DNA from 2 places in the Virgibacillus dakarensis genome. Region 2 is predicted to be linked to the other one. Evidence: riboswitches for the same ligand, from Rfam matches in the RefSeq annotation. Region 2 holds a riboswitch; the other holds the start of a gene.
The links. A riboswitch is a leader RNA that binds a small molecule or an ion and turns the genes downstream of it on or off. The one in region 2 is predicted to bind thiamine pyrophosphate.
Positions count from the first base shown of each region.

Region 1: linked by a shared signal. The riboswitch ahead of CZ382_RS01655 (ABC transporter substrate-binding protein) and the one ahead of thiT (energy-coupled thiamine transporter ThiT) in region 2 are both predicted to bind thiamine pyrophosphate.

Region 1 is NZ_LT732553.1:321,638-325,061, forward strand. Features, by position in the region: gene CZ382_RS01645 (sodium/proline symporter) at 1-973, shown strand, start outside; gene CZ382_RS01650 (Dph6-related ATP pyrophosphatase) at 1,191-1,784, shown strand; TPP riboswitch at 1,861-1,971, shown strand; gene CZ382_RS01655 (ABC transporter substrate-binding protein) at 2,096-3,100, shown strand; gene CZ382_RS01660 (thiamine-binding protein) at 3,113-3,403, shown strand; gene CZ382_RS01665 (ABC transporter permease) at 3,403-3,424, shown strand, end outside.
Region 2 is NZ_LT732553.1:835,864-839,287, reverse strand. Features, by position in the region: gene CZ382_RS04175 (hypothetical protein) at 1-346, opposite strand, end outside; gene CZ382_RS23930 (hypothetical protein) at 499-648, opposite strand; gene thiT (energy-coupled thiamine transporter ThiT) at 1,003-1,575, opposite strand; TPP riboswitch at 1,700-1,804, opposite strand; gene CZ382_RS04165 (M3 family oligoendopeptidase) at 1,880-3,424, opposite strand, start outside.

The DNA of each region.
Region 1 (3,424 bases), 510 kb from region 2:
GAATGAAACGGTCGGGGTTGTACTGGCAACGATTGTCGTGCTTGCGATTGCTTATTTTGGCGGATTTTTATCCGTTGTTTGGACGGACATGATTCAAAGTATTATGATGCTGGTTACACTTTGTGTACTGCCAATCATTGCACTTATTTATATTGGAACGCACGACCTGTCGATTAGTCAATCGCTGGTCGAGGCTGGAGAATCATTCAATTCATGGTTTGGCGGAGCTACGGGATTTGCCATTGGTGTATTGTTCTTTAATAACTTTTCCTGGTTTTTCGGGTATTTAGGCGGCCAGCCACAGCTAAGCAGCAGGTTTATGGCGCTGAAAAATGAGAAAGAGGCGAAGCAAGGTATTTCAGTTGCGATTATTTGGACGATTATGGCCTATACTGGTGCGTTTTTAATTGGGCTGGCGGCGATTGCGATGTACAGTCAAGGCTCGTTTGCTGATGTAGAGACGATTCTCCCGCATATGATACTGGATTTGCTGCCGCCTTGGATTGCCGGTTTGTTGTTATCCGGAATTATGGCAGCAATTATTACAACGGCAAATTCTCAGTTAATGGTTGTTACCAGTTCGGTTAGTGAGGATATTATTCATAAGACACTCGGCATGAACTTGACGGATAAGCAATTATTATCATTGTCTCGGATTATTGTATTGGTTTCAGGGATTATCGGTATGCTTATTGCCCTAACCTCTGATTCTCTGGTCTATCTAGTTGTCAGCTGGGCGTGGGCTGGTGTCGGTTGTACCTTATCCCCGGCGATCCTGATGACGTTTTTCTGGAAGCGCTATTCCGGTATCGGGGTTGTAGCAACGATTATTTCTGGGTTTGTTTTTACCGTGTTGTGGATTAGCACACCGTTAGATGGTATCATTACATCCCGGTTCTCTACTTTTTTCATTGCAGCATTGTTCGGAATCGTATTCAGTTTGCTGTTTCCGGATAAAAAAACTGCGGAATAGGGTTGCATCCAAATTCAATACAAATGTACGGTTGTCTTGAGGCATGTACCAATACAAGTACAGTTTTCGTCGCATAGGATACAGTATAAATCAAAACAAGTCTTGTGGAAGATTTACAACAACAACCCATGAACCTTGGGAAAGCCAACTTATCACTGGCTTTCCCAATTTTTTGTCTAAATGGTATAGTGTAGTATAACGAAAGGAGCCGATAGACATGAAGGTAGCATTATCATTTAGTGGCGGGAAAGATAGCTGTTTAGCACTATACCGTCTAGAGCAGCAGGGTTATCATGTTGTCAGCCTTATTACTACGATATGGAAGGAAAAACAAGAAACTGTCGCACACGGGGAGAAGCTTGAGCGGATCAAAAAGCAGGCTGAGCGGATTGGGATTCCAGTTCATTTTATTGAAACAGACTTTGCAGGGTATACAGAAGATTTTGTTCGCACACTAAAGGACCTAAAAACGAAATACGAGATTGATAGTGTCGCATTTGGTGATATTTACTTAGAAGGGCACCGTGAATGGGGAGAGCAGGTAGCCGAAAAAGCAGACGTAGCACCAATCTATCCGTTGTGGACAGAAAAACATAAGGTGTTGGATCTATTAAGGGAATTCGTAGCGTTGAAATTTCAGGCGCGTGTTATCAAAGTAGATAATACAAAGCTTCCGGAAAACTGGGTTGGTCGTCTTGTAGATGAATCATTTATCGCTGATATCAGTGGAAAGGATGTTTGCCCGTTAGGTGAATCTGGTGAATATCATACTACTGTATTTGATGGGCCCATATTTAGGAGGCAGGTTTAAATATCAAATTCAAAATTCCAACCTTGCAAACGATACCGTAATGTAGTACCTTTGAACATGTAAGATAAAAATGAAATAGATTTTGTGGGGGGACCAGTTGATGCTGGTTGAGATTGTATCCGATAGATACTGACCCTTGGAACCTGATCTGGCTGAAACCAGCGTAGGGAACATGTTGAACAGGAAAGATAAACTATCTTTTTCGCACACACCCCAGGTTTAAAAATGGCGGTGTTTTTTTATTGCAATTTCCGCAGCCCTTTCGCCGATCATTTTCCTAAACAAAACTACCATCACATGGAGGATAAGAAATGAAGAAGCTTTTATTTTTACTTATCATGATTACCGTTCTTACTGCATGTAACAGTAACAACGGATCCAAAAGCACGGAACAGGATCAACAGGATAGGGACGGTATGCAGAAAGTAAAGCTTGTCCTGGATTGGACACCAAATACGAATCATACTGGCCTTTATGTTGCACAAAAAAAGGGATACTTTCATGACGAGGGACTGGATGTGGAAATCATAATGCCGGGAGAGGTTGGGGCTGATCAGCTTGTCGCATCAGGAAAAGCCGATTTTGGTGTTAGCTACCAAGAAAGTATTACGGAAGCACGTGTGCAAGGTGTGCCGGTTGTCTCCATTGCAGCGGTGATCCAGCATAATACATCCGGTTTTGCCTCACCAAAGGAAAAAGCCATCACATCACCGAAGGATTTTGTCGGAAAAACGTATGGTGGCTGGGGAGCACCAGTTGAGAAGGCTGTCCTAGCATCCCTTATGAAACAAGAAAATGCTTCCGTTGATAAGGTGAATATTGTCAATATGGGGAACACCGACTTCTTTACGGCAGTAAAGCGTGATATTGATTTTGCCTGGATTTATTATGGCTGGACAGGCGTAGAGGCCGAGTTGCGTGGTGAGAAATTAAATATGTTGTATCTGACCGATTACTCGAAAAGACTTGATTATTATACACCGGTTCTTACTGCGAATGAGAACACGATTAAGGAAAACCCGAAAACAGTTAAGAAGTTTTTGGCAGCCGTTTCAAAAGGGTATGAATTTGCCATTGATAATCCTGAAGATGCGGCTACTATTTTGCTAGATGAAGTTCCAGATCTTGATGCAGAACTGGTAAAGGCTAGTCAGGAATGGCTCTCACCAAAATATCAGGATGATGCCACACGCTGGGGTGAACAGAAACTGGAAGTCTGGGATAATTATGCAAGCTGGATGTACGACAATCATTTATTAGAAAAACAGCTAGATAGCAAGAAAGCTTTTACCAATGAATTTTTACCAAAAAAATAGGAGGGGCTTCAAGTGGCAAATGCTTTAGTAAGTATTCAAATTATCCCAAAGACGAAAAACGGAGAAGATACGATTCCATATGTAGATGCTGCAATAGAGGTTATCGATCAGTCTGGAGTGAAATATGAAGTGCATCCGCTCGAAACAACGATGGAAGGAGATTTGCCGGAATTGCTGTCAATTATTGAAAAAATGAATACCAGAATGACCGAGCTGGGGTGTGAAAGTATTATTTCACAGGTAAAAGTATTTCATAAACCGGATGGAGCCTCGATGTCAGAACTGACGGAGAAATATCGCTAATGAAAGGGATCATGGAAAAAG
Region 2 (3,424 bases):
AAATAACATACGTTACAACAACAAGGACGAAATACGAAACATGTCCATTGACCATTATCCTCTGAATCGGCTGAATCATCATCCGATCCGCACCAAGATCACGTAACGAATGCAATAAAGCCATCATAAATGTAATAATCAGGAAAATGCTGAAAAGCTCTTTCGCTGCAACCAAGTTGGCGTTAAAGATAGACGTAAATCCATCAACAATACTCCCGTTGTAAACCCAGGCAATCACAAACGTCCCCAGTAAGGTTGGCAGTACAACACCACGTTTAAAAATCATCGTCAAAATAATAATAAGTGTAAAGATCCCGTACAACCAATGCGATAATGTCAGCTCCACTTGAACCTTCCTTTCTTTCCTGCATGTGTTATAGCCTATGCATATTGTAAATACAGGTGAAAGAAAGATAGTGATAATGACAGATTTGCTAATGATTTGAACCAGCATATATTCTTGGAACACAGCCGATCATTAAAAAACGGGCAGATACATTACGTTTGCCCGTTCTCTTCAGTCGATTCGATTTTCTCGGCACAGCTGTTACATGTCAGTTTACCATTCATTTGTTCCCCGTCAAAAAAACCGTTCTCACAATAAACAGGTTTTCCACATAATTGGCATTCTCCTATTAATTCGCGCAAGACGATTACCTCCCTGTTTTTATTATATTGCAAGTATTAAGTGGATGCAAAACAGCTTCAGCTCGATCGGAGCGCTTGCCGTTCGATCGGGACTTTTGCTCGCTTGATCAATCGGAGTTTTTGCGCGTGTTCGATCGGAGCTCGTGTCTTCGGTCGGGAGGTAGACTTATGGAATCGGGTTACTACTCCTAAACACAGAAATTTCCCGTATGCTCTGGAAATCTGGCTGCTACACTCACCGTCGAGCAATACTCCATTATGTCCATTTCTTTTTATCCTCTTTCCCCGTTTGGCTCAATCCCTATACCAAAAAAACCGCACCATCAGGTACGGTTTTAAAAGATGCAAAATTACCTATGCAGCACTTAACAATGTCTTTGGCTGTTTGTTGAACAAGAAAAATATGCCAATGGTACAAATAACGAATGATGGTAAAATATATGAGCTGTTATAGAGTAAAGAATATATCCATACGTTCATTCCATCGATTGCCGATCCGAAGAATACAACCCCTGCAGCAAAGTGTGCGGCAAAACGTAATATTGAACCAAGAAACACACCTGCCATAATATAAGCTAACGAACGCTTCGTATTCCCTTCTTTTACAGCCCGTTGAATACGCTTAGCAAAAACACCGGCAAAACCGATTACAGTAAAGGCAACGCCATAATCAAGTACGCCTTGCCACGGAACCAAAATATAAGCGGATCCTACCGCAACCTGCAAAACACCCCAAAGGAATCCTGACAACAATCCGCCTTTCAACCCCCAGCGAAACGCAACAATAAAGATTGGAATCATGGCAAGTGAAATCGACCCGCCCTGCGCCCAAATTTTAAACGACAAAAATGGAACGAGATCAAGCATTAAAGCAAGTGCCGTAAAAATGGCCACCTCAATCAAAAATAATGTTCGTTTAGTCCGCATACGAAACTCCTCCCCTTTTCCAGCAGTAAAAAACAGCCGAAAGCGAATATTTTTTGCACACAAAAAAAGCAATGACAAAGGGGAAGCTTCCTGATGGGGAATCCGCTCACATTGCTTTTTATTCCATCAAAAAAGCCACCATCCCTACGCTAGTATTAACTAACAGGTTCAAAGGGTAAGAACTAAATTACTGTTCACTCTCAGCCATATGGCTCCCCCTGCAGACTTTTCTTTCTATGCTTTTTTCGTTACGTGTATTATAGCCTATTTATCATCTGGTGACAATGCCCTGATCCAGCAATTCCTACAGTGCTAAAAATTCCTCAACATCATTCACACACAATTGGATGGCACTTTCCCAGAAGTCCGGCTTCGTTAAATCAACTCCCAAATGAATCTCCGCCAATTCTTCCACGGTCATCCTACCTGTATCACGTAACAGTTCAATATATTCATCTTCAAAACTGCCGCCTTTTTCAAGGGCATATGCATAAATGCCCAGACTAAACAGATAGCCAAACGTATACGGAAAATTGTAAAACGGTGTACCTGTAATATGAAAATGCAGTTTTGACGCCCAAAAATTCGGATCATATTCTTCAAGCGCCCCGCAATAGGCTTCCTTTTGCGCCTCAACCATCAGTTCATTCAATCTCGGAACTGGTACCATCCCTTGTTTCCGCTCCTCATAAAACCGTTGTTCAAAAATAAACCGTGCATGAATATTCATAAAAAAGGCAACACTACGCTGAATTTTATCTTCCAGCACAGATAATTTTTCCTCTTTATTTCGAGCGTTTTTTACCGATGCATCGGCAATAATCATTTCTGCAAACGTTGACGCCGTTTCCGCAACATTCATTGCATACCGCTGATTTAGTCCATTCACATCATTCATCACGTGTTGATGATAGGCGTGGCCTAATTCATGTGCCAAGGTTGCAATATTCGAGGTTGTTCCCGAATAGGTCATAAAAATACGAGTTTGTCCACTATCTGGAAAGCTCGTGCAAAATCCACCCGGGCGTTTGCCAGCACGATCTTCTGCTTCGATCCAGCGTTTGTCAAAAGCCATTCGGGCAAAGCCTGCCATCTTCGGACTGAATTTACGAAAGTTCTCAACGATAAAGTTCGCTCCTTCAGTATAACTCGACGTTGTTACCGAATTCGTCAGTGGCGCCCCGATATCGTACATACTTAGTTTCTCTTGCCCTAATAATCCAGCTTTCTTTTGTAAATACTGAACAAATGGCTGTTTTTTGTTCGTTATGGCATTCCACATTGCATCCAATGTTGCTTTCTTCATCCGATTTATTGCCAGTGGCTCCTTTAATACACAGTTCCAATCACGATGTTTATATGTTTGCAGCCGGAAACCCGCTAAATGATTTAACGTTTGGCCAAACAGCGCAGCATTCCCAGTCCATGCTTCTCCCAACTTTTCAAATACATGTTTGCGAACAGAACGATCCGGATTACTTAATTTATTCGCTGCTTGTCCAACTGAATAGGACGTAATTCTCCCATTCTCTTCCAGATTAACATGCATATTCCCAACAACGGTTTCGTACATTTGTCCCCAGCCATGATAACCGTCGATTTGCAGGTCATTCATCAGTACTTCTTGTTCTGCTGGTAACAATTCTTTCGCCTTTTCCCTGTTTTCATTCAGGATAAAGGAAACTTCCCGCAGTCCAGGACGTTTAAGCAGCTCTTGCCAGGTTTGATCATCAATACTGATAAATTTTTGTTCCAAATTTGTTTTTATCGCACTCATTTTCGCTGATAATTCGCTGCGTTTACCAACTAAAACAGCCGCTTTTTCATCTTTGACATCCTGCGCACTTAA